DNA from 4 places in the Streptomyces violaceus genome. Region 4 is predicted to be linked to each of the others. Evidence: riboswitches for the same ligand, from Rfam matches in the RefSeq annotation. Region 4 holds a riboswitch; each other region holds the start of a gene.
What was found. A riboswitch is a leader RNA that binds a small molecule or an ion and turns the genes downstream of it on or off. The one in region 4 is predicted to bind cyclic di-AMP.
Positions count from the first base shown of each region.

Region 1 (7,358 bases), 2.4 Mb from region 4:
CGATGCCCCGTCGGCGGGACTTACTTGCCGGCGTCGGCCGCCTTCACGAGCGCGTCCTTGGTGACCAGGCCGACGTAGACCTTGCCGTCGTCCGTGATCAGGGCGTTGACCAGACGGGTCGAGAAGACCGTGCCCGAGCCGAACTTGCCGGTGACCTTGTCGCCGAGCGAGTTCACGAAGCCGCCGAGGTCGCCGCCGGTCTCGCCGGAGGGCACGCCCTCGCCGCCGGTGTCGAAGGTGGCTATGGAGTTCCAGCCCTCGCCGATGGTCTTCATGCCGTCGAGGCCCTTGCCGAGCTCCTTCTCGGACTTCGGGGCGTGCCGACGGGCCTCACCCTTGTCGAAGCCCTTGCCGAAGCCCTTCTCGGAGGCCTTCCCGGATTCCTTCTCCTCCGTGACCTTCGCCCCCTTCGGCGGGGTGAAGTCGAAGGTCGACGCGGCCGGCTTGGCGAAGCTGACCTGGGTGAAGCCCGCGTCGACGACGGCGGAGCCGCCGCTCGCCGGGGTGAGCGTGAACTTCAGCGGCGTGCCCGTCTTCGCGTCCACGGCCACGGTGATCGCACCGACCGTCGAGCCGGACTGCTTCGGCTTGATGAGCAGCTTGTAGGCGTCCCGGCCGGCGACCTGGGCGGTGCCGTCCACGGTCACGGAGGTCGTGTCGTCGGCGGCCTTGAGGGCCTCCTCGGCGAAGTCCTTCGGCGTAGCCGGCGGCTGCTGGTCCTTGCCGCTCCCGGAAGCCTTGCCGCTCTCGGAGGCCGTGCCGTGGTGGACCTCGTTCGACTTGCTGTCGTAGGCCCAGACGTCCTTGCCGTTGTGGACGATGCTGTACTCGGCGGCGTTCTCCAGCAGCGACAGCTTCTGCTTGTCCGGGCCGTCGGCCGCGACGCGCAGGGTGTGCGTGCCGGAGGCCAGTTCGGTGAGCTTGGCGGTCGGGTCGGCGGAGGAGCCGCCCCCGTCCGGGCTCGCGGCACCGGACATCAGGCTGCTCTCCAGCCCGCCCAGGTCCGGCAGCCCGAGGTCCGTGCTGATCTTCACGGTGCCGGACAGCTGCTGGACGTCCGACTTCGCTATCTTCTCGATGAGCTGCTGTGCGGTGATCTTCGGGAGGTCGGGGTCACCGGAGTCGGCAAGTGCGGGGACCAGCCCGATCGTCGCGGCCGCCACCCCCATCACCGTGACCGGGACGACGTACCGCGCGGCTTTGCGCCGCCCGGAGCGCTGCTCGTCGACCTCCCCGCCGGTCGTGCTGTCGTCGGATGCGTACGGTGCCATGTGTGCCCTACCTCCGTGGTCGGCGGCGGCTGTCCGTGTTCGTCCACGCACTCGTCCCTGAGCCGCCATTCTCACCCGAACAGGTGAGGAGTGGTGTTTCCGTGGTGTCCATCTGACCAAATCGGCCAGGGAAATACGTCAGACCCCGGACTCAACTCCACGTACTGCTGGGGTATGACACGGAGGGGCGGCTTCTCCCCCGACCCGTAGGGGTCGTGCGGGAAAGACCGGCTAGCCGGCCCGGTGCACCACCGCGTCGCACAGTTCCACGAGTGCCGTCTTCGCGGCGCACTCGGGCAGGGGGGCCAGGGCCGAGCGGGCGTCCTGGGCGTAGCGGACGGTGTCCTTCCGGGCCTGCTCCAGCGCCGGGTGAGCCCGCAGCTGGCGCAGGGCCTCGGCGTGCCGTTCGTCGTCGGTGAGGTCGGAGTCCAGCAGCTCGCACAAGGCGATGTCGTCCGCGAGCCCGAGCCGGGCCGCCCGCTCGCGCAGCCGCAGCACCGGCATCGTGGGGATGCCCTCGCGCAGATCGGTGCCCGGCGTCTTGCCGGACTCGTGCGAGTCGGAGGCGATGTCCAGGACGTCGTCCGCGAGCTGGAAGGCGACGCCGAGCCGCTCGCCGTACTGGGTCAGCACGTCCACGGTCGTCTCGTCGGCGCCGGACATCATGGCGCCGAACCGGCACGACACCGCCACCAGCGAACCGGTCTTGCCGCCCAGCACGTCCAGGTAGTGCTCGACGGGGTCGCGGCCGTCCTGCGGTCCGGCCGTCTCCAGGATCTGCCCGGTCACCAGCCGTTCGAACGCCTCGGCCTGCACCCGCACCGCCTCCGGACCGAGGTCGGCCAGGGTGTGCGAGGCACGGGCGAAGAGGAAGTCGCCGGTGAGGACCGCGACGGAGTTGCCCCAGCGGGTGTTCGCACTCGCCACTCCGCGGCGCACCGTCGCCTCGTCCATCACGTCGTCGTGGTACAGCGTGGCGAGGTGGGTCAGCTCCACGACGACGGCCGACGGCACGATCCCGGGCGCGTACGGGTCACCGAACTGGGCGGAGAGCATCACGAGCAGCGGACGGAACCGCTTGCCGCCGGCCCGCACCAGGTGCTGGGCGGCCTCCGTGATGAAGGGCACCTCGCTCTTGGTGGCCTCGAACAAGCCTTCCTCGACAGCCGCCAACCCGGCCTGGACATCGGCTTCCAGAGCCTGGTCCCGCACGCTCAGCCCGAACGGCCCGACGTCGGTCACGAGGGGTCTCCTGTCTGCTGTGTCTGCCGGTGATTACGCGGATTGTCGATAGGTCGCTGCCATCACTCGAGTCAGCGTATCCGGTCACGTTTCGATCACCGCCAGCGCCCATGGTTACAGGCCGGGTGGTATCTGATCACGACCGTTATGTTTTTGATCAGGCCATAAGAACAGACATTTATCGACTTACCAGTCGATAGTGAGATATTCACGATTTGCCATGACGATTGAGCAAATTCCCTTTGACGGCAATTGCCCCACAGGCTCGTGATCAGTGAGTTGAATCACGTTAACCCCTGTGCCGCCCCACCCCGACATCAACCCGTACCCCCTTCAGCCGAACGCCAGTTGAGCCTTGACAGTCGCAAAGGATCAAGCGGACCAATCACCCCTGACCAAGGTCAACCGCGCGATATGTGACTCCGGTGCTTGTTCCCGACATGTGCTCTCGCATACGTTCCCGGCCTGTCCGGCGGACGCCGAATCCTGCCGCCGCCCGGACCCCCACACGAACCGACCACTCACGCAGGGCAGGAGCGGGGGACCCAGGTAAGTCGCCGGTCCGCACAGCGGCACGGCTCGGGGTTAAGCCGCGCACGGCAGTACACCGCCGTACGCGGCCGGGCACCTCCCGGCCCGAACCCGACAGCTCACCTCGCAGGCGCCGGAGAGGAACATCGCCATGGCCGGACGAGGCAAGCACCGTCGCCCCAGAACCAACCCGCTCACCCGAGGTGTCGCCATCGCAGGCACCGGCGGAGCGGCACTCACCCTCCCGCTCCTCGGAGCCACCTACGCGAGCGCCGCCGAGGCGCCGCAGAGCGCACCCGCCGTCGCACAGTCCGTGCCCCAGGCGGCCCAGCCCAAGTCGCTCACGTACACCGTGGCCAAGGGCGACACGCTCTACCGCATCGCGGACAAGTACGACGTCTCGGGCGGCTGGAAGAAGCTCTACAAGGACAACCGCTCCGCCGTCGGAGACGACCCGAAGCTGATCCACCCGGGCCTGAAGCTGAAGGTGTCGACGACCAAGGCGGCCGCCGCGAAGAAGGCGACCAAGTCGTCCGCCCCCGCCAAGCCGGCCGCGAAGCCCGCCGGTGGCGCCGCCAAGGCCACCCAGGCCTCCGCGAAGACCTACGCGAACAACCTCGACGGGTGGATCCGCGAGGCGCTGGACGTCATGGCGCAGAAGGGGATCCCGGGTTCGTACGACGGCATCTACCGCAACGTCATGCGCGAGTCGTCGGGCAACCCCCAGGCCATCAACAACTGGGACTCGAACGCCGCCAAGGGCACCCCGTCCAAGGGTCTGCTCCAGACCATCGACCCGACCTTCCAGGCCTACCACGTGGACGGCACGTCGTGGGACCCGTACGACCCGGTCGCCAACATCACCGCTGCCTGCAACTACGCGGCCGACCGCTACGGCTCGATCGACAACGTCAACGGCCCGTACTGAGCCGTCTGAGCCGTCCCGCCCAGCAGTCGTTCGAGGACGACGGCGATGCCGTCGTCCTCGTTCGACAGGGTGACCTCGTCGGCCACGGCCTTGAGTTCGGGATGGGCGTTCGCCATCGCGACGCCGTGGGCCGCCCAGTCGAACATCGGAATGTCGTTGGGCATGTCACCGAAGGCGATGGTGTCCGCCGGCCGCAGCCCCAGATGCTCGGCGGCCAGCGCCAGGCCCGTCGCCTTGGTGACGCCGCACGGCTGGAGCTCGACCGTGCCGGGCCCCGACATCGTCACCGTCGCCAGTGAGCCGACCACCGAACGGGCCGTCGCCGCCAACTCGTCGTCCGTCAGACAGGGATGGCGCAGCAGCACCTTGCTGATCGGCGCGCCCCACAGCTCGTCGCGCCGGTCGACCCGTACGGCCGGCAGGGTCGGGTGCGGCATGAGATAGCCCGGCTCGATGAGCGTGAGCCCGTCGACCCCGTCCTGGTCGACCGCGGCGTACACCTGCCCCACCTCGGCCTCGATCTTGCCGAGCGCGGTCTCCGCCAGTTCCCGGTCCAGGGTGATGGACCACAGCAGCCGGTCCGCGCCGGCGTCGTACACCTGCGCGCCCTGCCCGCACACCGCGAGCCCCGTGCAGCGGAGGTCGTCGAGGAGCGGTCGCACACGCGGCGCCGGCCGGCCCGTCACCACGAGGTGCTGTGCACCGGTGTCCGCCACCCGCGCGAGCGCGGCGAGCGACCGGTCGGAGAGGGTGTCGTCGCCGCGCAGCAGCGTTCCGTCCAGGTCGGTGGCGATGAGTGAATATGCGATGGGTGCGGCCATGATCAGAGAATACGGACAGCGCGCCCCTTCGTTTCATCCCCCGGCGCACGCCGATTGCCCGGTTGAAGGCCTCTGTACCAGTTGGCAACAACATGGTCCGCTACCTACCGTCGGGGCCGTCTCGGGCGGTACCTTCCATGTGTCCAGGGGGGACTTGATCGGGGGGTCGGGTTGAGCAGTGGGCGCATTCGCGTGGCTGGGCCCGGGGAGCTCGGCGAAGGGGAAATGGAGCGCTGGCGCGCACTGCGCGCTGCCTCCGAGGCACCGCGCAACCCATTCATGGAACCGGAGTTCACCGAAGCCGTCGGCCTGGTGAGGCCGCAGGCACGGGTCGCTGTGGTGTACGAGGGGCCGGAGCCGGTCGGCTTCCTGCCCCATGAACGGGGGCCGTTGGGACAGGGCCGGGCGATCGGGCTCGGCGTCTCGGACGCGCAGGGGGCGATCCTGCGGCCGGGCCTGGACCTGGACACGGGCCGGCTCCTCAAGGCCTGCTCGGTGTCGAGCTTCGCCTTCGACAACCTGGAGGCCGAGCAGCGGCTGTTCGTCCGGTACGCGGCCGAGGAGCACGCCACCTATACCGTCGACGTGGAGAAGGGCTACGAGACGTACGAGTCGGTGCTGCGCGCCCAGTCGCCGAAGTTCCTGAAGACCACCCTGGCCAAGGAGCGCAAGCTGGGACGGCAGGTCGGCGAGCCGCGGTTCGTGTTCGACGAACGCGACCCGGCCGCGCTGCGCACCCTCATGGAGTGGAAGTCGGCGCAGTACCGCAGGACGGGCCGGCGGGACCGCTTCGCACGGGAGTGGATCACCCGGCTCGTGGGACGGCTGGCCCGGACCCGGGCACCGGAGTGCGGCGGCACGCTGTCCGTGCTGTACGCCGGGGAGCGGCCCGTCGCCGCGCACTTCGGACTGCGCTCGGCATCCGTCCTGGCCTGCTGGTTCCCGGCCTACGACCCGGAGTTCGCGAAGTTCTCGCCGGGTCTGGTGCTGCACCTGCGCATGGCCGAGGCGGCGGCCGCCGAGGGCATCGGCATGCTCGACCTGGGGCGGGGCGCGGCGGAGTACAAGGACGCGCTGAAGACGGGTGAACTGCCCGTGTACGAGGGTGCGGTGACGCGGCCGGGGGCGGGCGCGGCACTGCACTGGCTGAGCCGCGAGCCGGCGCGCCGCGCGCACGGTTTCGTCCGCGCCAGGCCGCGGCTCGCGGCGCTGGCCACGCGGACCCTGAAGGGCGCGGCTCGGCTGCGCCGTACCTGACACGAGTGGGGGGTGAGGGGCGCATGGCTCGTTCGTCGCGTGCGCGGGAGGAGATACGGCGGTTCCTGGACATCGGGGCGGTCCAGGTCGCCGAGTTGGACCTCGACGGTGACGAGGCGGTGCTCAGACCCGGTCCGGGGAGCCCGCCGGTGACGCACGGCGAGGTGTTCGTGCTGGTCCGCAGGGGCGGCCGGCCCGTGGGCACGCTGCTCGGGCGGGTGCCTGAGGGGGCGGACGCGCGGGTCGTGCTGGCGGAGCGGGCGCGGGCGGAGTGCGCGCCCGCTCCTCTTCCTTCCGCGCGCGCGGACGCCGGTGCGCCCGAGGATGCGGGGCCTGCCGGGGAGCCCCCGTACACCAGTGTCGTCGTCGCGACCCGGGAGCGGGCCGGGCAACTGGCCCGTGCGCTGGACTCGCTGCTGGCGCAGGACCATCCGCAGTTCGAGATCGTCGTTGTCGACAACGCGCCCGTGACGGACGAGACGCGGGAGCTGGTGGAGCGGAAGTACGCCGAGCGCGTGCGGTACGTGTGCGAGCGGGTGCCCGGCCTCGCGATCGCGCACAACACGGGCCTCGCGGCGGTCCGGGGCGAGGTGGTCGCCTTCACCGACGACGACGTGGTCGCCGACCCGCGCTGGCTGACCGAACTGACAGCGCCCTTCGCCGCCGACGCCGGCCTCGGCTGCGGCACCGGGCTGATCCTGCCCGCACGGCTGACGACCCCGGCCCAGGTGCTGTTGGAGAGCCACGGCGGCTTCGCGAAAGGCTTCACTCCAAGGACGTACGACCCGGCGCGTCCGCCGGGCGACGAACCGCTGTTCCCGTTCACCGCGGGGCGGTTCGGCTCCGGCGCCAACATGGCGTTCCGTACGGCGGTGCTGCGCTCCGTCGGCGGTTTCGACCCGGCCACCGGTGCCGGTACGGCCGCCCGGGGCGGCGACGACCTCTACGGCTTCGTCCGTGTCCTGGCCCAGGGCCACCGGCTGCGCTACACGCCGTCCGCACTGGTGTGGCACCACCACCGGGAGACCTGGCAGGACCTGGAGATTCAGGCGTACGGCTACGGCGCCGGGCTCACCGCCTATCTGACGGCGGTGCTGGTGAACCGCCCGGCGCTGCTGCCGGCGTTCCTCGCGCGGCTGCCCCGCGGCCTCGCCCACGCCCGGACGCTGACGGCCGTGCGCGAGACGGAGGGGGGCGGGGCGCCGGGTGACCACGACGTGCGAACGCATCCCTGGCCACGGCGGCTGTCGCGGTTGCAGCGCAGGGGGATGCTGTACGGGCCGGTCGGCTATGTGCGGGCGCGGCGGG
Region 1 is NZ_CP107911.1:3,644,199-3,651,556, forward strand. Features, by position in the region: gene OG542_RS16305 (LolA family protein) at 21-1,271, opposite strand; gene OG542_RS16310 (polyprenyl synthetase family protein) at 1,503-2,513, opposite strand; cyclic di-AMP (ydaO/yuaA leader) riboswitch at 3,018-3,192, shown strand; gene OG542_RS16315 (transglycosylase SLT domain-containing protein) at 3,196-3,972, shown strand; gene OG542_RS16320 (HAD family hydrolase) at 3,936-4,793, opposite strand; gene OG542_RS16325 (GNAT family N-acetyltransferase) at 5,019-6,050, shown strand; gene OG542_RS16330 (glycosyltransferase) at 6,074-7,358, shown strand, end outside.
Region 1: another riboswitch for cyclic di-AMP. It lies ahead of OG542_RS16315 (transglycosylase SLT domain-containing protein); the one in region 4 lies ahead of OG542_RS05475 (M23 family metallopeptidase).

Region 2 (7,358 bases), 4.1 Mb from region 4:
GGGCACGGCCGCGCGCTCGGCGTGGGTGGAACGCAGCAGCCACTCGGTGATCTCGCGGACCCGGTCGTGGGAGACGCGGGAGTGGTGGATGGCGGCCGAGTCGTACTCGGGCAGCTCCTGGGCGATCGCCGACACGGTCGTCACGGAGCCGGCCAGGCCGACCAGCGTGCGGGCCTCGCGCAGCGGGACCGTCTCCTCGGCGAGGTCGAGGGCGGCCTCGATGTCGGCCCGCATCGCCGCGATCTGCTCCTCGGACGGCGGGTCGCTCACCACACCGTCCCGGACCAGGTGACGCTCGGTCATCCGGACACAGCCGATGTCCACCGAGCGCGCCGCGCGCACCCGGTCGTCGCCGACGACGAACTCGGTCGAGCCGCCGCCGATGTCCACGACGAGGTAGGGCTTCGGGAGGTGGTCTCCCCCGGCGAGCTCCTTGGTGGCGCCGGTGAAGGAGAACTCGGCCTCCTGGTCCCCGGAGATCACCTCGGGTTCGACGCCCAGGATGTCCAGCACGCCGCGCACGAACTCGTCGCGGTTCTCGGCGTCCCGGGAGGCGGAGGTCGCCACGAACCGCAGCCGCTCCGCCCCGTGCTCCTTGATGATGTCGGCGTACTCGCGGCAGGCCGCGAAGGTCCGCCGCAGCGCCTCGGGGGCGAGCCGGCCGGTGCGGTCGACGCCCTGCCCGAGCCGCACGATCGTCATCCGGCGGTCCAGGTCGACCAGCTCACAGGTGGCCCCCGCGCCGGAGGCGCTGTTGGACACCGTGGCGTCCGCGACCAGCAGGCGGATGGAGTTCGTACCGCAGTCCACGGCGGCGACACGGGTCACTGGGCGGCCTCCTCGGCATTCGTCACGCACGGGCCCTTGCGCCACCACTCCGGCAGCATCTCGATCGCCTCGTCGCCGAGCGGGTTCACGCCGGGCCCCGCGGCCAGCGAGTGCGCCACCAGCACGTGCAGGCACTTCACCCGGTCCGGCATGCCGCCCGCGCTGGGGAAGTTCTTCAGCTCCTCGATCTCGTCCCGGCGCCTGATGTAGTCCTCGTGCGCCGCCCGGTAGGCCGCCGCCAGCTCGGGGTCCGAGGCCAGCCGCTCGGTCATCTCCTTCATCACGCCGTTCGCCTCCAGCGTGCCGATCGCCGAGGCGGCGCGCGGGCACGTCAGGTAGTACAGCGTGGGGAACGGCGTTCCGTCCGGCAGCCGCGGTGCCGTCTCGACGACGTCCGGGTGCCCGCACGGGCACCGGTGCGCGATCGCGCGCAGACCGCGCGGGGGCCGGCCGAGCTGCTGCTTGAAGGCCTCGACGTCCGCGTCGGTGGGCTCGGTGCGCGGGGTGGTCGGCGGGGGCGTTTCCATGACTGTCTTCAGGCTGTCTTTCTTTGAGTCAGATATGCGAGTCGGATGACCGGCTGGTCTTCGGTTCACCGTTCGGAGGCGTCGGACTTGTCGACGCCGTCCCATACGTTCGCGTACCAGGGGCGGTCGGCCGTCCCGAGCACGGCGTGTGACTGCCGCGCCGCGTGCGGGTCGACGACGATGAATCCCGTCTCCCCCGGCATGACGTAGTGCAACCGCTGCCGGATCTGCTGCTCCGCGTACGCGTCGTCCTGCCAGCGCGCCTTCTGGTCGCGCAACCGTTCGACACGTTGGCGGGCCTGCTGCTGTTCGCGCTGGAGGTCGTCGATCTCGGCGCGCTGGGAGACGTACTCCCGCATCGGGTAGGCCAGCGCCACGATCAGCGTGCACATCACCAGGGCGAGCAGCGCGGCGCGGCCGGTCAGCCGGGAGCGGCGGGCCTGGCGCCGGGTCTGGGAGCGGTAGACCCGGGCCGCGGTCTGCTCGCCGAGCAGCCGGATCCTGGTCGAGGTGGAGAAACGGTCCCGGTCCTTCACGGCCATGTCTCCCCGCTCTCCCGCTGCACCGTCATACGCGCGTACGTCCCCGGACACGGTACGGGACCGAGTCCGGGGACGTACGTACGACGCTTCCTATGAAGCTGTGCGTCAGCCCTTGAAGCGCGGGAAGGCGCTGCGGCCGGCGTAGACCGCCGCGTCGTCGAGGATCTCCTCGATGCGCAGCAGCTGGTTGTACTTGGCGACGCGCTCGGAGCGGGCCGGGGCGCCGGTCTTGATCTGGCCGCAGTTGGTGGCGACGGCCAGGTCGGCGATGGTGACGTCCTCGGTCTCGCCGGAGCGGTGGGACATCATGCACTTGAAGCCGTTGCGCTGGGCCAGCTCGACGGCGTCCAGGGTCTCGGTCAGCGAGCCGATCTGGTTGACCTTGACCAGGAGCGCGTTGGCGGCGTTCTCGTCGATGCCGCGGGCCAGACGCTCGGGGTTGGTGACGAACAGGTCGTCGCCGACGAGCTGGACCTTGTCGCCGAGCTTGTCGGTGATGGTCTTCCAGCCGTCCCAGTCGTCCTCGTACAGCGGGTCCTCGATGGAGACGAGCGGGTACGCGTCGACGAGCTCGGCGTAGTACTCGGTCATCTCGGCGGCGGAGCGCGTCTTGCCCTCGAAGGTGTAGGCGCCGTCCTTGTAGAACTCGGACGCGGCCACGTCGAGGGCGAGGGCGATCTGCTCGCCGGGCGTGTAGCCGGCCTCCTTGATCGCCTCGAGGATGAGGTCGAGGGCCTCGCGGTTGGAGCCGAGGTTGGGGGCGAAGCCGCCCTCGTCGCCGAGGCCGGTGGCCAGGCCCTTGCTCTTCAGGACCTTCTTCAGCGTGTGGTAGACCTCGGCGCCCCAGCGCAGCGCCTCGGAGAAGGACTCCGCGCCGATCGGGGCGATCATGAACTCCTGGATGTCCACGTTGGAGTCGGCGTGCGAGCCGCCGTTCAGGATGTTCATCATCGGCACCGGCAGCAGGTGCGCGTTCGGGCCGCCCAGGTAGCGGAAGAGCGGCAGGTCGCTGGCCTCGGAGGCGGCGTGGGCGACGGCGAGGGAGACGCCGAGGATGGCGTTGGCGCCGAGGGAGCCCTTGTTGTCGGTGGCGTCCAGGTCGAACATCGCCTGGTCGATCAGGCGCTGCTCGGTGGCGTCGTAGCCGACGAGCTCCGGGCCGATCTGCTCGATGACCGCGAGGACGGCCTTCTCCACACCCTTGCCCAGGTAGCGGTTCGAGTCGCCGTCACGCAGCTCGATGGCCTCGAAGGCGCCCGTGGAGGCGCCGGACGGGACGGCGGCACGACCGGTGCTGCCGTCGTCGAGGCCGACCTCGACCTCGACCGTGGGGTTGCCTCGGGAGTCCAGGATTTCCCGGGCTACGACGACGTCGATGGACGGCACGAGCATCTCCTTCTGATGTGACGCTGGGTACGCGGGTCGCGTGGACCCGGCGAGGTGCGGGCCGTGGTGGCTCGCGACATGAGCCTAACCGGCTCGGGCCGATCGGCCACCGGGTCGCCCACCCCATGGACAGAACCGAGAGTAAATTGTTTCCGAACGGAACAAAGACGGTGACGGAAAAGTCCGGCAGAAGAAACCCCGCCCCGGCGCGTACGGGGGAACACGCGCCGGGGCGGGGAGCCCTTGAGAGCCGCTGCTTACTTCAGGTGCAGCTGCTGGCCCGGGTAGATGAGGTTGGCGTCCTCGACGATGTCCTTGTTCAGCTGGAACAGCTTCTCCCAGCCGCCCTCGACCTTCTCGTCCGCCGCGATCGAGCTGAGGGTCTCGCCCTTGACGACCTTGTACTCGCCGTCGCCCTTCTTGACCTTCTTGCCGGTCGGGGTGGTGACGGTCTTCTTGGCGGCCGGGCGCTCGTCGGAGCGGGAGGCCGGCTGCTGCTGGGTCTCGCGGGACTCGGTGCTCTGCTGCGAGGAGCTGCCGGAGTCGCTCGAGGAGGAGCCGCCGCCGCTGTAGCCGGCGCTCGACAGGCCCTTGCCGCAGACCGGCCAGGCACCCTTGCCCTGGCCCGCGAGGACCTTCTCGCCGATCTCGATCTGCTGCTCCTTGGTGGCCTGGTCGGCGGTGGCGGCGTACTTGGTACCGCCGTAGCCGGACCAGGTGGAGGCGGAGAACTGCAGACCGCCGTAGTAGCCGTTGCCGGTGTTGATGGACCAGTTGCCGCCGGCCTCGCACTGGGCGACGGCGTCCCACTCGGAGGCGGTGGCGGCGGAAGCGCCGCCGGCCGCCATCAGCGGGGCGGCGACAGCGGCGCCGGTGACACCGGCGACGGCGATGGCACGGCTGGCCTTGGACGGACGGCGGTGCTTGCCCTTGCTGGAAAACAGCATGGAAGGATCCCCTCACCGACGCCTGCGAGGTGAGCTGTCGGGTTCGGGCCGGTTGAGTTGCCCGGCCGCGCCCCTCCCGGGACACGGCTTCACCCCAAGCCCTTCCGGCGCAACCGGCCGGTCGGGCACTTACCTTGGGTCCCCCGCTCCTGCCTACGGCGCTTGACGCGACGACTGTTCCCGTACGGCCGCTGGCAGGATTCGGCGTTGCGGCAGCCGGGGCTCGTGGTGACGAGCGGTCCCGACCGTAGCCACGCGATCCGCCGAATTTCAAAGACGATCAGGGCTTCTGAGATCTATCTCTCACGGACCCCAAACGGGACATTAGCCGCGAATCATGACGCGAACTCGCGCGGGTTCGGGGCGACTTCCGCCCCTGTTTCCGCACTGCCCGAACAACTACTTCTCGCCCGCTTCGCCCTCTACCGTGAGCGTCTGACCGGGGCGGATGAGGTTCGGGTCGGTACCGACAGCCTTCTTGTTGCCGTCATAGAGCTCGTGCCATCCGCCGCTGACGTCAAGGGAGTCGGCGATGGACCAGAGACTGTCGCCGATACCCACGATGTAGGCACCCTCGGACGTGTCGCGGGAGCCCTCCTCGTCGCGCGAGGCGTGACGGCCCGTGGAGTCGTCCGTGCGGCCGTTCTCGGGCGTTTGGGTTTCGTCGGCACTGGGGCCGCGGTGACGGCCGGAGCCGGTGTCGGTGCCGGTCTCGGTGAGAGCCGAAGAGTCGTCGTCCTGCCGCGAGTTGCCGGACCTGTCACGCTCGGGCGTCGTCGACGGGGAGCTGTCGGGCTCCTGGTCCCGCGAAGCGGACTCCTCGGAGTCGGGCGACTTGTCGGACGTAGCGGAATCGTCCTTCGAGGTCGACGACTCGTCAGGGGTCGGCGAGTCGGACGGCGAAGGGGAGGAACCGAGGGAGTCGAGCAATCCGGATGAATCCGACGAACCAGACGAGTCATCCGAGTCAGACGACTTCTTGTCCTGCTCGAGGCCGGAGAGCAGTCCGCAGGTACGCCAGGCGCCGGCTCCCTGGTCGGCGAGGATTCTCTCGGCCACGGCTATCTGCTGGGAACGGCTGGCCAGGTCGGCGCTCGGGGCGTAGTCGAGGCCGCCGTGGTTCTCCCAGTCCTCCTGGGACAACTGCAGGCCGCCGAAGTATCCGTTGCCGCTGTTCTGGCTCCAGGCGCCGCCGGTCTCGCAGTCCGCGATCCGGTCCCAGGTCGTGCCGTCGGCCGCGCTGGCGCCGGAGGCTCCGAGGAGCGGGATCGCGATGGCGGAGCCGGTCACTCCGGCCGCGACGAGGAGAGCCGGAGCCTGGCGGGGGCGACGGTGCCGACCGTTCCCGGAGAGCATACGGAGACCTTTCGCAAGAGGGCAGTGACCGGCGCGGCGCCGGATTTCCCAGGCCGCGCTGATGATGGGTGAACGTATAGGCAGACGATCACTTGTCACAAGTTAATGCCGCGTAGATCACGTGAAGATCACAGTCCTGACGGCGTGTCACCTTTGGGCGGGCGTGAACTCCACCGGCAGGGTGCGCAGCCCGCGCATGATCAGGCCGCCGCGCCACCTCAGCTCGGCCGGGTCGGCCGCGAGCCGGAGGTCCGGGAGGCGGGTGAGGAGCGTGGCGAGGGCGGTCTGGCCCTCCAGACGGGCGAGGGGGGCGCCGAGGCAGTAGTGGATGCCGTGGCCATACCCGAGGTGCTGGTTGTCGCGGCGGGCGAGGTCGAGCACGTCCGGATCGGCGAACCGCTCCGGGTCCCGGTCCGCGGCGGCCAGGACGACGAGCACCGGGTCGCCGGCCTCGATGTGCTGCCCTCCGATGGTGAGCGGCTGCGTGGCGAAGCGCCAGGTGGCGAGCTCGACGGGGCCGTCGAAGCGCAGGAGTTCCTCGACGCCGGTCTCCAGGAGGCCTCTCTCCCCGGCGGCGAGGGAGGCCTGGAGCCGGGTGCGCTGCTCGGGGTGGGTGAGCAGGGCGTAGGTTCCGTTGCCGATCAGGTTCACGGTCGTCTCGAAACCGGCGAACAGCAGGATGAAGGCCATGGCTGCGGCCTCGTTCTCGGTGAGGTGCTCGCCGTGGTCGGAGGCGCGGATGAGACCGGAGATGAGGTCCTCGCCGGGGGTGGGTTCGGCGGGCAGCGCCTCCCGCTTGCGGTGGATGAGGTCGGCGAGGTAGCCGCGCATCTTCTTCACGGACCGCGCCACGCCGCCCCGGGGTCCGCCCTGGTGACGGATCATCATGCCCGCCCAGTCCCGGAAGTCGTCCTGGTCCTCGCGGGGGACGCCGAGCAGGTCGCAGATGGCGTAGATGGGGAGCGGGAAGGCGAACTCGTGGATCAGGTCGGCGGACCCCCGCTCCGCGAACCCGTCGATGAGACCGTCGGTGAGCTCCTGAACCCGCTGCTCGAACTCGGCGACCCGGCGGGGCGTGAACGCCTTGGACACGAGCCGCCGCAGCCGGGTGTGGTCCGGCGGATCGATGTTGAGCAGATGCGTCATCAACTCGGCCTTGCGCTCCCCGGGGATACCGGTCTTGCCCTTGGCGTGCGCGGGTTCGTGGTGATGCGCCGGGTTCTTGGAGAGACGGTTGTCGGCGAGGGTCTGCTTGGCATCGGCGTACCGCGTGACCAGCCAGGCCTCCACACCGCTGGGGAGCTTGGTCCGGTGCACGGGGGCGTGCTCGCGGAGCCAGGCGTAGGCAGGGTAGGGGTCGGTGGCGAACTCCCACGAAAACAGCTCGGGCACCCCGGGCACTTCATGTTGCATGCCATGACCCTACGCAGCGGCGGAGCGCGTCACGCCCGTCGGTCTCAGGCCCGGTCTCCGCCCTCGGTCTCCCTGATCGCGTCCCGGTACGCGCGGGCCGCCGCCCTCAGGGCCGCCTCCGGGTCCACTCCCTCCGACTCGGCGCGGACCGCCAGGGCCAGGAGGTCGTAGCCGATGCCTTCGACGGGTGGGAGCGGTATGTCCAGGTTCGCGGTGCGGGCCCGGGAGGCCAGCTTGGCGGCGAGGGCCAGGCCTGGCTGGCCGAGGGGGATGCCCTCGGTGACGGAGGTGCGCTGCTTCTCGACCGCCTTGGTGCGCAGCCAGTGCTCCTTGACCTCCTCGGGGGTGGTGGCCGTCTC
Region 2 is NZ_CP107911.1:5,324,394-5,331,751, reverse strand. Features, by position in the region: gene OG542_RS24170 (Ppx/GppA phosphatase family protein) at 1-828, opposite strand, end outside; gene OG542_RS24165 (DUF501 domain-containing protein) at 825-1,355, opposite strand; gene OG542_RS24160 (FtsB family cell division protein) at 1,421-1,897, opposite strand; gene eno (phosphopyruvate hydratase) at 2,003-3,283, opposite strand; gene OG542_RS24150 (transglycosylase family protein) at 3,541-4,230, opposite strand; cyclic di-AMP (ydaO/yuaA leader) riboswitch at 4,235-4,401, opposite strand; gene OG542_RS24145 (transglycosylase family protein) at 4,630-5,586, opposite strand; gene OG542_RS24140 (cytochrome P450 family protein) at 5,734-6,999, opposite strand; gene OG542_RS24135 (nucleoside triphosphate pyrophosphohydrolase) at 7,044-7,358, opposite strand, start outside.
Region 2: another riboswitch for cyclic di-AMP. It lies ahead of OG542_RS24150 (transglycosylase family protein); the one in region 4 lies ahead of OG542_RS05475 (M23 family metallopeptidase).

Region 3 (7,358 bases), 3.5 Mb from region 4:
TGTGGTGGCCGTGGCGGTGCTGCGGGACGCCGGGAGTGCGGCCCTGCCGGTGCGGGACGATACGTGTGTGGCCGTACTGGGTGCTGGTACTGGTGCTACTGCCGGTGCTGGTGGCCGGCCCGGCTCGCGGGCCTGAATTCACCTTCTGCCGCCCTCACTGCCCGTCAGCCCCGCCCGTCCCGTCAGTTCCGTCAGGGTGCGGCGCGGCCGCTTCCCGTGCCGACAGAAATCCCCGCAACCCCCGGCTCAGAGCCACCCGTTCCGCCGGTTCCATCGCCGCCAGCGCCGTGGCCAGGGCCTCGGTCCGGCGGCCTGCGACATCGCTCAGGACATGCCGGCCGTGCGAGGTGAGCAACAGCTGTACCTCGCGGCGGGTGCCCGGGTGCGGGGCCCGTTCCAGCAGGCCGGCCGCCGCGAGCCGGTCGCAGAGCCGGCTGGCCGTGGGGAGGCCGATGTCCAGCTCGTCCGCCAGGGCCGTGACGTTCAGGCCGGGCGTCGCCTCCACGGTGCGCAGCGCCCGCAGCTGGTGCGGGGACAGGCGCAGGGACGCCGCCTGGGCGGCGACCGACCACAGGTCCGTCAAGCTGTCCACAGCATCGGCGATCCACGACGCGACGGCCTCTGGGCCGTCGCCCGGTCCCCTCGCCAGGGGATCGCCGGGGGCGCCGAGATCGGTCACGAAACGTCACTTTCCATCAGCTACGGGTACTACGTAGATCGCCCTCTTTCAAAGGCTGTACCCGATGAGCCGAGGGGCAAGCAAGCCTCGGTTCAGCACCGGCCCGGCCGGGCCCCGTTCAGCCGGCGCTGAGCTCCGTCAGCGCGGCGAGGGGCAGCGTGTGCTGGGTCTGGAGCACCTTGGCGCGCAGGTAGCGGACGTTGTGCGCGGTGGTGAAGACGCCCGTGGGGACGCGGTCGCGGACGTCGACGCCCAGGGTGCGCAACTGGTCCGCCTTGTCGGGGTTGTTGGAGAGCAGGTCCAGCTCCTTGATGCCCAGGGCCCGGAGCATCTGAGCCGCCGCCGTGTAGTCGCGGGCGTCCTCCGGCAGCCCCAGCGCCGCGTTCGCCTCGTACGTGTCGAGGCCCTCGTCCTGGAGGGCGTACGCGTCGAGCTTGTTGTAGAGGCCGATGCCCCGGCCCTCCTGGCGGAGGTAGAGGAGCACGCCGCCGCGGTCGGCTATGCGCTCGACCGCCTCGCGCAGTTGCGGACCGCAGTCGCAGCGGGCCGAGCCGAACACATCCCCGGTCAGGCACTCGGAGTGCAGCCGCACCAGCGGGGCCGGGCCCGGCTCGCCCAGGACGACGGCCACGTGTTCCTGGTTGTCGGCCAGTCCGTGGAAGGTGACGACTTCGGCGTCGACCTGGTAGCCGTCGTGGAAGCGAAGCGGTACCCGGACGCGTGAGCGCGGGGTGGCGAGGGCGGCGGGGGTGTCGGGCATGCGGGGCCTCCGGGTTCCGTTCCTGTTCGGCTGCACAGCCGTCTGCTTCAGATTTGAAGCAGATCCACGGTTCGGAACACTACCCTTGCTTTAAATTTGAATCAACGAGTCCGGCCCCTTGTGACGTGCCTCACTCAAGTGCCACAGGGGGGACCGCGTGCCGCCTCACGAACAGGCCGTGGAGGACCTCCGCCGCCAGGGCACGTCGTCCGACGTCGGCCGTGTTCCGTCCTCCTGAAGCCCCTGCGCGATCGCCGCGGAGATCTCCTCCAGCTGCGCCACCTGCTCCTCGCTGAGCCGGTCGAACACAAAGTTGCGCACGGTCTCGACATGCCCGGGCGCCGCGCGCTCCAGTACGGCGAACCCCGCGTCGGTCAGTGCGGCGATGCTGCCCCGCTTGTCGTGCCGGCAGGCCTCGCGCCGCAGCATGCCGTCCTTCTCCAGCCGCGTCACCGCGTACGTCAGGCGGCTGCGCGTGATCTTCAGCCGCTCGGCGAGATCGGTCATGCGCAGCCGCTGTTCGGGGGACTCCGACAGGACGGACAGGATGGAGTAGTACAGGTGCGGCATGCCGGCGTCCTGCTGGAGCTGCCGGTCGATCGCGTCCTCCAGGAGCAGCGAGGAGGCGATGTACGCGCGCCAGGCGCGTTGCTCCTCGGGGGTGAGCCAGCGAGTCGTCATGCCGCCAGTGTAGGTTTGTTTCAAACTTGAACCAAGACCCGGCGAGTTCGATCCCGCCGGTCCGCCGTCCCACCCGACCGGGGAGCGTCGATGCCTCACCCGTACGTCCTGCTGTCCGCCGCCGTCTCCCTCGACGGCTACCTGGACGACACCGGGCCCGAACGCCTGCTGCTGTCCGGCCCGGCCGACTTCGACCGGGTCGACGAGGTCCGGGCGTCCGTCGACGCGATCCTGGTCGGCGCCGGCACCATCCGCGCCGACAACCCGCGCCTGCTGGTCAACTCGGACGAGCGGCGCGCCGCCCGCACAGCCGCCGGCCGGCCGGCATACCCCCTCAAGGTGACCGTCAGCGGCTCGGGCGACCTCGACCCGGAGGCGCGGTTCTGGCACACCGGCGGCGAGAAGGTCCTCTACACGAGCGACCAGGGCGCCGAGCGTGCCCGGGCCCTCGGCCTCGCCACCGACGTGGTCCCCCTCGGCACCGACCTCGACTGGCGGCGGCTCCTCACCCACCTGCACGACGTACGGGGTGTGCGACGGCTCATGGTCGAGGGCGGCGGCCTGATCCACACCCAGCTCCTCACCCAGGGCCTCGCCGACGAACTCCAGCTGGTCCTCGCCCCGCTCTTCGTGGGCGATCCGAAGGCGCCCCGCCTCTTCGGGCCCGGCGGCTACCAGGGCGGCCGGCTCCGGCTGCTGGAGACGCGGCCCATCGAGGACGTCGTCCTGATGCGGTACGAACCCACCGCCCCCGGTACCGGCTCCCTCGCCACCGCGGCCGACCACCACTGGCTGGCCCTCGCCTGCGAACTGGCGGACCTCTGCCCGCCGTCGGACACGGCGTTCAGCGTGGGCGCGGTGGTGGTCGCGGCCGACGGTACGGAACTGGCCCGCGGCCACTCCCGCGAGGGCGACGACCCGGTCGCGCACGCCGAGGAGGCGGCCCTGGCGAAGCTCGACCCGTCCGACCCGCGACTCGCCACCGCCACGGTCTACAGCAGCCTGGAGCCCTGTGCCCGCCGCGCCTCCCGCCCCGCACCCTGTGCCCGGCTGCTCCTCGACGCGGGCGTACGCCGAGTGGTCACCGCCTGGCGCGAGCCGGACACCTTCGTCCCGGACGCCGACGGCAGCGGCGTGCTGGCGGCCGGCGGGGCGGAGGTCGTCGCACTCCCGGAACACGAGCACCGGGCCAAGGCCCCGAACCGCCATCTGCTGTAGGGGAGGCGAGGGCGGACCCCGCACCGGCAACCTGCTCAGCATGGGGTGGTCACGAGTGGTCCCGCGGATGGCGTACACTGGAATCACAACGACGCGGGGTGGAGCAGCTCGGTAGCTCGCTGGGCTCATAACCCAGAGGTCGCAGGTTCAAATCCTGTCCCCGCTACTGAAGGCCGAGGGCCGGAATCCGAAAGGGTTCCGGCCCTCGGTGTATTTCCGGGTTTCCGCACCTCCGTTACTGCCAGTGAGCGCAGCTCATCGCTCCGCATGGCAACTGACACACCGTCAATACCCAGCAGTCACTTACGGAGCGGTCAACTCGCCCGATTTGGGCCGGTCATGGCAGGTAAGTCCGCACGAAAAAGGTTAATGATCAAGTGGAATCGCTGGAATCCACTCCCCGGGTCTATTAACGTTCGATAACGCAGCGCGGTCGTCCCAGCCGTCACAGAAGGCGGCTCCGTGCGCACGCGCCGAATCCCGAAAGGGAACCGGGGAACCACCACTTGGGGTGAATCGGGCGTAAACCGCCGTGGAAGCACGGTTGTTATACGCGCGTAGGAGACCTTCCTGCTCCGAACCCGTCAGCTAACCCGGTAGGCGAGAAGGAAGGAAAGGAGTACGCCCACGTGGCGTCCAACCGGCCTGCCCCCGCGGCCCCGTTCGCGCGCAACCAGCGCGACACCGAAAAATTCGGCTACGGCGGTCAGCGCACCGACGAGGGCCCGTTCCAGGAGTGGAACCCCACCGAGGAATCCATCCGTCCCGTCCGTGGCCGGCATCGCGTCACCAAGCAGCGAGGCGGAGGCCTCGCCCGCAGCTCCACCGTCCTGGGCGTCGGCGTCATAGCCGCCGTGGGCGCGGGCGGCATGGCCAGCGCCCAGACCGGCAAGCCGCCGGTGTCCATCTCCGTGCCGGACCTGCCCTCGGTGGGTTCCCTCATCTCGGACGACGACACCCCCGCGGGTTCCTCGACTCCGCTCAGCGGTCTCGGCACGGTCACGGCGGACACCGAGGAGAACTCCTCCGGTGCCGGCGAGGCGCTGCGCGCCCGGATCATGGCCCAGGTCGAGTACCAGCAGGACCAGATCGACACCAAGGCCGCGCAGGACGCCGCCGACGCCGCCGAGAAGGCGGCCGCTGAAGCCGTGGCCAAGGCGGAGCAGGAGGCCAAGGCCAAGGCCGCCGAAGCCAAGAGGAAGGCGGAGGAGGAGGCCAAGAAGAAGGCCGAGGCCGAGCGGCTCGCCGCCCTCGCCAAGCAGTTCACGCTGCCGACCTCCTCGTACACCCTCACCTCGAGCTTCGGTCAGGCCGGCGCCTACTGGTCCTCCGGCTACCACACGGGTCTCGACTTCGCCGCTCCCACGGGCACGCCGATCAAGGCGGTGCACAGCGGCACCATCACCGAGGCGGGCTGGAACGGCTCGTACGGCTACAAGACCGTCCTCACCCTCGATGACGGCACGGAGATCTGGTACGCGCACCAGTCCTCCATCGGCGTCAGCGTCGGCCAGAAGGTCAGCACGGGCGATGTCATCGGCCGCGTCGGTGCCACCGGCAACGTCACCGGGGCCCACCTGCACCTCGAGGTTCACTCCGGTGGCTCCAGCAGCGGCATCGACCCGATGGCGTGGCTGCGGGGCAAGGGACTGAACCCGTAAGCGGCAGAAGCCAGTCGAAGCACCGGTAGCCCTGACGACGACCCCCCGACGTCAGGGCTACCGGTCTTCGGTGTGTGCGTCGCCGGTGTGTACGGGGGGCGTTTACAGGACCTTTGCGTCCGCCCTGGAATGAGCCGCTCCGGCACGGCCGTTGACGAGGAGCATGACTTCTCTTCGCAAGCTCGGCTCCTCCGACCTCGAAATCTTCCCGCTCGCCCTCGGCGGCAACGTCTTCGGCTGGACCGCCGACGAGGACCGGTCGTTCGCCGTCCTCGACGCGTACACCGCCGTCGGCGGCAACTTCGTCGACACCGCCGACGTCTACTCGGCGTGGGTGGACGGCAACCAGGGCGGCGAGTCCGAGACCGTCCTCGGCAAGTGGCTTCAGGCGCGCGGCAACCGCGCCGACGTCGTCGTGGCCACCAAGGTCAGCCAGCACCCCGAGTTCCAGGGCCTGTCCGCCGCCAACATCAAGGCCGCTGCCGACGCCTCGCTGCGCCGCCTGCGCACCGACTACATCGACCTCTACTACACCCACTTCGACCAGCCCGACGTGCCGGTGGAGGAGATCATCGGGGCGCTCGACGACCTGGTGAAGGCCGGCAAGGTGCGGCACATAGCCGCCTCCAACATCTCGGCGGAGCGGCTGCGGGCCTCCCTGGAGTTCTCCGACCGCGAGGGCCTCGCCCGCTATGTGGCGCTCCAGCCCCACTACAACCTGGTCTCCCGCGACACCTACGAGGGTGAGCTCCAGGACCTCGCCGAGCGCTCCGGCCTGGCGGCCGTCCCGTACTACGCGCTCGCGTCCGGCTTCCTCACCGGCAAGTACCGGCCCGGCACGACCGTCGACAGCGCGCGGGCCGGCGGTGCCGCCAAGCACCTGGAGACCGAGCGGGGCCTGCGGGTCCTCGACGCCCTTGACGAGATCGCCGCGGCCCACGACGCCCCCGTCGCGACGGTCGCCCTGGCCTGGCTCGCGGCCCGGCCGACGGTGGCGGCGCCGATCGCGTCCGCGCGGACGGTGGAGCAGCTGCCGGCGCTGGTCGAGGTCGGGGAGCTCACGCTGACGGAGGCGGAGGTCGGCCGTCTCACGGAGGCTTCGGCCTGAGCGGTCCGCGTGGGCCGGCCGCCTCGGCTACGACCGGTACGGGTTGTACGCGGGGTACGCCGTCTCGTACGCGGGGTACGGCGTCGCCGGGGCGGAGTAGTACGGCGTCGTCGGATGGCCGTACCCGTACGCCCCGTACACCGGCCAGGGCGGTGCCGCCACCGGCACGGGAGGGGCCGTGATCCGCGCCGCGTGGTCCAGCGCGGGGCGGGCCGCCTCCCGGCGCCGCCACAGTTCCTCCAGCAGTTCCCGTTCCCGTACGACGAAGTCGGCCCCGGCGCGGCCGCGGCGGCCCCGGTGCCGCAGGAACGCCAGAGACGTGGCGTAGGCCTCGTACTGCGCCACCGCCCGCGCCGCGGTCTTCCCCGCGTGGCGGCGGGCGTACTGGCGGGCGATGCGCCGGGCCCGCATCGAGCCGAGCGCGTACGGCTCGGCCGGAGTCAGCCAGCCGGCGACGGCGTACGGGGGCAGCTCCGTCCGTACGGTCCTCAGCTCCCGCTGCCGCGTCCAGATCACCAGCCATGTCAGCAGCCCGAAGATGGGCACCATGAACGCCGCGTACACGGCGAAGAACCCGTACTCGCCGAACGCCGACGAGCCGTTCCACATCGCGTGCATGCCCATCGCGAGCAGCAGCCCGGAGAGGGGGAAGGCAACGCGGCGGATGTGCCGGCGGTCCGCCGAGAGCGCGGAGATGCCGAAGCCGATGCCCGTGAGGACGGTGAAGAGCGGGTGCGCGAACGGCGACATGACGATCCGCACGAAGAAGGTCGCCGCCGTGACGGAGGCGATGCCGCTGTGCCCGGCGAGCTGGTCGGTGCCGAAGGCGATGCCCAGGTAGAGGATGTTCTCCGTGAACGCGAAGCCGGTGGCCGTGACGCCGGCGATGACGACTCCGTCGACGATGCCGGTGAAGTCACGCCGACGGAAGAGGAAGACCAGTAAGACGGCGGCCGCCTTGGCCGACTCCTCGACCACCGGCGCGATGACGGTCGCGCCGAGGGTGTCCGCTCTCGTCGGGTCCGCGGTCGCCGTCGCTATCCACTGGGTCGCGAAGCTGTTGGCGACGATCGCTATCAGCGCCGCCGCGCAGGCTCCCCAGGCGAAGGAGAACAGCAGGTTCCGCCAGGGGCCCGGTTCGACCCGGTCCAGCCAGCGGAACGCGGCTATCAGCAGGGGGACCGGGAGGACGGCCAGCCCGAGCCCCACCAGGAACCCTTCCGTGCCGGTCTCCTCGCGGACCAGGGCGAG
Region 3 is NZ_CP107911.1:4,749,193-4,756,550, forward strand. Features, by position in the region: gene OG542_RS21395 (ATP-binding protein/SpoIIE family protein phosphatase) at 1-136, shown strand, start outside; gene OG542_RS21400 (MarR family winged helix-turn-helix transcriptional regulator) at 155-679, opposite strand; gene OG542_RS21405 (GTP cyclohydrolase II) at 798-1,439, opposite strand; gene OG542_RS21410 (MarR family winged helix-turn-helix transcriptional regulator) at 1,605-2,120, opposite strand; gene OG542_RS21415 (dihydrofolate reductase family protein) at 2,211-3,338, shown strand; tRNA gene OG542_RS21420 (tRNA-Met) at 3,431-3,504, shown strand; cyclic di-AMP (ydaO/yuaA leader) riboswitch at 3,800-3,956, shown strand; gene OG542_RS21425 (M23 family metallopeptidase) at 3,968-4,999, shown strand; gene OG542_RS21430 (aldo/keto reductase) at 5,163-6,107, shown strand; gene OG542_RS21435 (PrsW family intramembrane metalloprotease) at 6,135-7,358, opposite strand, start outside.
Region 3: another riboswitch for cyclic di-AMP. It lies ahead of OG542_RS21425 (M23 family metallopeptidase); the one in region 4 lies ahead of OG542_RS05475 (M23 family metallopeptidase).

Region 4 (7,358 bases):
CTGCTCGCGCACAGCCCGCACCTGGACCGGGTGTTCTTCGGCAACAGCGGCACGGAGGCGGTCGAGGGAGCGCTGAAGTTCGCCCGGTTCGTCACCGGCAGACCCAGGGTGCTGTACTGCGCGCACGCCTTCCACGGCCTCACCACCGGCTCCCTCTCCGTGAACGGCGAGTCCGGCTTCCGCGACGGCTTCGCCCCGCTGCTGCCCGACACGGCCGTACCCCTCGGCGACCTCGACGCGCTGGCACGGGAGCTGAAGAAGGGCGACGTCGCCGCCCTGATCGTCGAGCCGATCCAGGGCAAGGGCGTGCTGGCGGCCCCGCCCGGCTATCTGCTCGCCGCGCAGGAACTCCTGCACCGGCACAAGGCGCTGCTCATCGCCGACGAGGTGCAGACGGGCCTCGGCCGGACCGGCGACTTCTACGGCTACCAGCACGAGGAGGGTGTGGAACCCGACCTGGTGTGCGTGGCCAAGGCGCTCTCCGGCGGCTATGTACCGGTCGGCGCCACCCTTGGTAAGGACTGGATCTTCAAGAAGGTCTACTCGTCCATGGACCGGGTGCTGGTTCACTCGGCGAGCTTCGGGTCCAACGCGCAGGCCATGGCCGCGGGCCTGGCGGTGCTGTCGGTGATGGAGAACGAGCAGGTCGTGGCCAATGTCCGCGCCACCGGGGAACAGCTCAGGTCACGGCTTGCGGCGCTCACCGACAAGTACGAGATGCTCGCCGACGTCCGCGGCCGGGGCCTGATGATCGGCATCGAGTTCGGCCGCCCGACGTCGCTGAAGCTGCGCAGCCGCTGGGCCATGCTCCAGGCCGCGCGCAAGGGACTGTTCGCGCAGATGGTCGTCGTCCCGCTGCTCCAGCGGCACCGGATCCTCACCCAGGTCTCCGGCGACCACATGGAGGTGATCAAACTGATCCCGCCGCTGATCATCGGCGAGCGGGAGGTGGACCGGTTCGTCGACGCCTTCACCGCCGTGATGGACGACGCGCACAACGGCGGTCTGGTGTGGGACTTCGGAAAGACCCTGGTCAAGCAGGCGGTGGCCAACCGATGAGCCGTTCGTTTTACCTGTTTTGCCTGTGAGGCAAGAAATTTGCCAGTAGGGCAAGGCTCCGGCTGAATGGAGGCATGAGCTCCTCCGAGACCGAGCGGTCCTCCGGGGCCGACTCGCCGGCCGACCAGCCCGGTGCGCTGCCCGCCGTCGCGCCCCAGCTGCGCGCGCTGCGGCACCAGGCCTCCCTGACGCTGGAGGCCGCGGCCCGCGCCGCCGGGCTGTCGCCCGCCCACCTCTCCCGTCTGGAGACCGGACAGCGCCAGCCCTCGCTGCCGATGCTGCTCGCGCTCGCCCGCGTCTACGGTACGACCGTCGCCGAGCTGCTCGGTGAGACGATCGCCGACCGGGACGCCGTCGTCCGCGCTGCCGACATGGAACCGACCACGGCGGGCGGCTGGACGTACTGGCAGGCCGGCGCCTCCGGCCGCGGGATGCAGGCCCTGCGAGTCCACGTGCCCCACGGCTCCCAGGGCGACGTCGTGCGCGTGCACCCGGGCGAGGAGTGGCTCCACGTACTGCGGGGCCGGCTGCGGCTGCGCCTCGGGGACACCACGCACCGGCTGGCGCCCGGCGACAGCGCCCACTTCGACTCGCTCACCCCGCACCGGATCGCCGCCGAGGACCACGACGGCGTCGAGCTGCTCTTCGTCCATACCCTGCTGCAGAGCCCCACGGCAACCCTGTGCCTGGGCCCCACCCCTGGAGAGACGCCTTGAGCGACATGGAGGAGAAGTTCCCGCGCGCCCTGTGGGTGCGGCTGTTCATCTACCTCGTGATGGGGCACGTCTTCGCCGCGTTCGTGTACTTCCTGTTCGAGGCGGGGGCCCGCTAGCGGACACTCCCTGGAGGCCTTCAGTCGAGGAGCCGCTCGCGCAGGCGCTCGCGGGTCTCCGGAGTGATCTCGAGCCCCTTCTCCAGATAGGCGTCGACGCCGCCCCAGGCCTCCTCGATGGTGTCGAAGGCCGCCGTCAGGTACTCGGCGCGCGCGTCGAAGAGCGGGCTGAGCAGCTCCATGACCTCGGGGGAGTAGGCCGAGTCGGCGGAGCCGCTGCGCCGCACCTTGTAGCGGCGGTGCTTGGCGTTCGACTTCAGGTAGTCCTCGACGATCGCCTCGCGCTCGACACCCACCGCGAGCAGCGTCACCGCGACCGACAGGCCCGCGCGGTCCTTGCCCGCCGCGCAGTGCATCAGCGCGGGGACGCTGTCCTCGGCGAGCGCGTGCAGCACCTTCGAGTGCTCGGCGGTGCGGTGTTTGATGATCGTGCGGTAGGAGGCGATCATCCGGCCCGCGCCCTTGCCGTCCGAGAGGATCTCGCGCAGCTGGTCCAGGTCGCCGTCGCGGACCATCTTCCAGAACTCGGCGCCCTCGGCGGGGTCGCTCAGCGGCAGGTTCACATTGCGCACGCCCGGCAGCTCGACGTCCGGCCCCTCGAGCTTCTGGTCGGCCCCGTTGCGGAAGTCGAAGATCGTGTGCAGGCCCAGGGTGGTCAGGAAGGCGGCGTCCTCACCGGTCGCGTGCGCGAGGTGGCCGCTGCGGAACAGCACTCCCTGGCGCACCCGCCGTCCGTCCACGGTCGGAAGTCCGCCCACATCACGGAAGTTGCGCACTCCGGCCAGCTCGGGCTCGGTCGACGGGACCTGCTGTGTCACGAGGGCTCCTCCCCTTCGGCGCCGCCCGCCGCGGCTCGTCGGCGGGCACCACTCGACGATACGACATGCCTGCCTGGGGCAATGAGTTGTCCACAGACGTTGCCCGGAGCCCCCACAGCCCTTGATGATGTTGCCGTCTGGTCGCACCTGATCGGGCTTGTTCGAATCTGTGAGGGCATGATGGTGGACATCTCCGAAGACGGTCGTACGTGGGTGCTCTCCGGGCCGGCCAGCAGCTACGCCGTCCATGTCACCGACCGGGACGAGCTGCTGCACCTGCACTGGGGCCCACGGATCGGCCTCGCCGACGCCGAGGCCCTCGCCGTCCGGCCGCTGCCGGACTACTGGCCCTTCGAGGCCCCGCTCGACGGGCGCGAGGAGTACCCGGTCGAGGGCGGCCCCCGTTTCGTCCGCCCCGCCCTGTCCGTACGCACGCCCGAGCGGCGCGGCACCGAGTGGGTGCTCGAGGGGCACGACACCGAGGACGGAGAGCTGCGGCTGCGGTTCCGTGACGGCGACCTCGCCGTCACGCTGCACTACCGGATGCGTTCCTCGACGGATGTGGTCGAGCGCTGGGTGACCCTGGACAACCGGGGGCCGGCCGTCGAGCTGCTGCGCGCCGACTCCGCCACCTGGACCCTGCCCGACCGGGATACCTGGCGGCTGTCCCAGCTGCACGGCCGCTGGGGCGCCGAGTCGCGGCTGACGCGCTCCGCCCTCACCCACGGCGAGAAGGTCATCGGCAGCCGCCGCGGCCACACCTCCCACCAGCACCTGCCGTGGGTCGCCCTCGACACCGACGCCACCGAGGAGCGCGGCGAGGTCTACAGCTGCGCACTGGGCTGGTCCGGGTCCTGGCGCGTCGCCGTGGCCCAGCTCCCGGACGCCCGTGTGCAGATCACCGGCGGCGCCGGCTACGACGACTCGGGCCTGCTGATGCTGGGCACGGGCGAGTCGTACACGACCCCCGTCTTCGCCGGGCTCTGGAGCGACGGCGGCTTCGGCGGGGCGAGCCGCTCCTGGCACGCCTACCAGCGGACCCACGTCGTCCCGGACGCGGACCGGGACCGGCCGGTGCTGTTCAACTCCTGGGAGGCCACCGAGTTCGACATCTCCGAGGAGCAGCAGCGGGCGCTCGCCGCGCGGGCCGCGGCCATGGGCGTCGAGCTGTTCGTGGTCGACGACGGCTGGTTCGGGTCCCGGACCAGCGACCGGGCCGGGCTCGGTGACTGGACGCCCAACCCCGACCGCTTCCCGGGCGGGCTGAAGCCGCTCGCCGACCATGTGCACGGTCTCGGCATGCAGTTCGGGATCTGGGTCGAGCCGGAGATGGTCAACGCGGACAGCGACCTGTACCGCGCGCACCCCGACTGGGTGCAGCACCAAACGGGACGAAAGCGGACGGAGTTCCGCAATCAGCTCGTATTGAACCTCGCCCGCGAGGACGTCCAGGAGTACCTGTGGGAGCGGCTCGACGGGCTGCTCTCCGGTGCGCCGATCGACTACGTCAAGTGGGACTTCAACCGCTGCTTCTCCGATGCCGGCTGGCCGGACGACCCCTACCCGCAGCGGCTGTGGGTCGACCACGTCCGCGCCCTGTACGGCCTGCTGGACCGACTGCGGGCGGCCCACCCGGGCGTGGCCTTCGAGTCCTGCTCGGGCGGCGGCGGCCGGATCGACCTCGGGGTGCTGGGCCGTACGGACCAGGTGTGGACCTCCGACAACACCGACCCGCTCGACCGGCTCGCCATCCAGCACGGCTTCAGCCAGATCCATCCGGCCCGGGTCATGGCCGCCTGGGTCACCGACAGTCCGAACGCCATGCTCAACCAGCGGGCCAGCTCCCTGCGGTTCCGGTTCGTCAGTGCCATGGCCGGGGTGCTCGGGGTGGGCGGCGACCTCACGAAGTGGACGGCGGAGGAGCTCGCCGAGGCGCGGCAGTGGGTGGGGCTCTACAAGGAGATCCGGCCCGTGGTGCAGCGCGGCGACCTGTACCGGCTGCGGCCCCCGGAGGGCGGCCTGAGTGCGGTCCAGTACGTCCTCGGTGACGAGACCGTCGTCCTCGCCTGGCTCCAGGCGCAGCGCTACGGCGAGCCTGTTCCGGCGCTCCGGCTGCGAGGCCTCGACCCGACAGCGACGTACGAATGCCTTGAAACGGGCGAAGTTCACCGAGGGGTCGTACTCGCCCATCATGGGCTGCGAGTCGGCCTGCGGGGCGACCTGGATGCCGCGGTCGTCCGCCTTAGGCTCAAGTAGTCGTTCTGTCCGAATAAGGCGAATAGGGCACTTAAGGTGCTTCGGTATAACGTGCCCCGATCGTAAAGGAGATGAGGTCGGGGTGCGTGACCATCGTCATATTCGTGACGATCTGTTGTCGTCATGTTCACGTAATTCCTGCGTTATTCAGGGACATTGAGGAAAGTCGGAGATCGGTAATCCACGCTCGGTGACGGGAAATGTGCCGACGCGTCAAGAAAAACGCTCTCACCGGCAACCGCAAGCTTGTCCCATTGCGTCTTGGTCGCTTACGTTCCACACCAATCCGGACGGACGCCTAATCCTGCCGCCGCCCGGAGCCCCACACGCTGACCCGACGTACGGCAGGAGCGGGGGACCCACAGGTAAGACGCCTGTTCCGGTTCCCGGAACGGCTTGGGGTTAAGCCGCGCCTCGGCGCGGCCGGGCATCTCCAGCCCGAACCCGACAGCTCACCTCGCAGGCGACGGAGAGGAAATCGCCATGCCCGCGAAGGGTAAGCACCGCCGCCCGAAGACCCAGCGCTTCACCCGCTCCATCGCCGTCGCCGGAACCGGCGGGGCCGCCCTCGCCCTTCCGCTCATGGGGGCCGCCGGCGCCCACGCCGCCACCCCGCAGTCGGCTCCGAAAAAGGCCGTCCAGTCCGCTCCGGCCGCCGGGAAGAAGGCCGCCGAAAAGGCCACGGGCGCTCGCACGTACACCGTGAAGGCCGGCGACTATCTCGCGAAGATCGCCGAAGACCAGAACGTCAGCGGTGGCTGGAAGAAGCTCTACGCCGACAACCGTGACGCGGTCGGTGCCGACCCGTCGCTGATCCACCCGGGCCTGAAGCTCTCGGTCGGCAAGAAGGCGGCGGGTGAGCCCAAGGCGCAGTCGTCCGCGCCGAAGGCGCCGAAGGCTTCGGCCGAGAAGTCGTCCGCCGGCGAGTCGTCCTCCAAGGCCGACACCGCCGCGAAGCCGGCTGCCGCCAAGCCGGCCGCCGAGGCTTCCGGCTTCAGCCTTCCGGTGGACGGCGCCTCTGTCGGCACGCCGTACCACATGTCCGGCAACATGTGGTCCAGCGGCTACCACACCGGTGTCGACTTCGTCGTCCCGACCGGCACCTCGCTCAAGGCCGTCGGCGCGGGCACGGTCGTCTCCGCCGGCTGGGGCGGCGCGTACGGCAACCAGGTCGTCATCCAGCTCGAGGACGGCAAGTACGCGCAGTACGCCCACCTCTCCTCGCTCTCCGTCTCGGCCGGCCAAACTGTGACCGCCGGGCAGCAGATCGGCCTGTCCGGTGCGACCGGCAACGTGACCGGACCGCACCTGCACTTCGAGATCCGCACCACGCCGGACTACGGCTCGGACCTGGACCCGGTCGCCTACCTGCGCTCGCACGGCGTCTCCGTGGGCTGACCGACCGCACGACCACCTGCCTGACACGCGGCCGAAGGCCGGACCCTGATCCCCGGGTCCGGCCTTCGGTGTGTGCGCGGCCGCCGATCGTCTCAAGGGATCGACAGGACGCGGCAGTTGGGACACAGTGATCCCGTCGTGAGTGCAAGCGCTTTCCGAAGGAGTTGTGTCCCGTGCCGACCACCCGGAGAACGTTCGGAGCCCTGGCCGCCGGAGCCGCCCTGGCCGCCCTCGCCCCGGCGGCGACCGCGAACGCCGCTCCCCGTCACCGCCGCCTGATCGCCCACGACGACTTCTGCCACGGCCTCGGCAGGTGGGCGACCGAACTCCAGGACGGCGGCACCGTCACCGCCTCCCGCGGGGTCCTGGAGATCGACGTACCGAGCGGAGCGACCGTCTGGTTCCGGCAGCGGATCGAAGGGCCGTACGTCCTCGAGTACACCGCCACGCCCGTCTCCGAGGGTGGGGTCAACGACCGGGTCTCGGACCTCAACAACTTCTGGAACGCGACCGACGTCCGCTCCCCGGACGACCTCTTCGCGACGTCGCGTGGCGGGGCGCTGGAGGAGTACGACCACCTGACGACGTACTACGCCGGGTACGGGGCCAACTACAACAGCACGACCCGGCTTCGGCGTTACGTGGGCCTGGCCGGTGTGCGTCCCCTGATCTACGACTACACAGAGCCGCTGCTGGTCCCGGGCGAGCCGAACCGGGTCCGGATCGTCTCCGACGGGTCGACGGTGCGATGGTGGAACAACGGGCGCCTCGTCTTCGACTACACCGACCCACAGCCGTACACGAGCGGGCACTTCGCCTTCCGGACCGTGTGGAGTCACTTCCGGATCACGGGCTTCCGGGTCTGGCGACTGACCCCGCAACATCTCTGACGGGCGGCCTATTCCGAAGTTGGCGAACACTTTAGCAGTGGCTTATCTCACCGTCCGTCAACCCCTTCCTACGGTCGCGTAGGTCACATTCGAGGGTGAATTATG
Region 4 is NZ_CP107911.1:1,211,765-1,219,122, reverse strand. Features, by position in the region: gene OG542_RS05500 (aspartate aminotransferase family protein) at 1-1,059, shown strand, start outside; gene OG542_RS05495 (helix-turn-helix domain-containing protein) at 1,134-1,775, shown strand; gene OG542_RS05490 (DUF6126 family protein) at 1,772-1,891, shown strand; gene OG542_RS05485 (tyrosine-protein phosphatase) at 1,912-2,709, opposite strand; gene OG542_RS05480 (alpha-galactosidase) at 2,890-4,965, shown strand; cyclic di-AMP (ydaO/yuaA leader) riboswitch at 5,283-5,446, shown strand; gene OG542_RS05475 (M23 family metallopeptidase) at 5,449-6,363, shown strand; gene OG542_RS05470 (DUF6250 domain-containing protein) at 6,537-7,253, shown strand.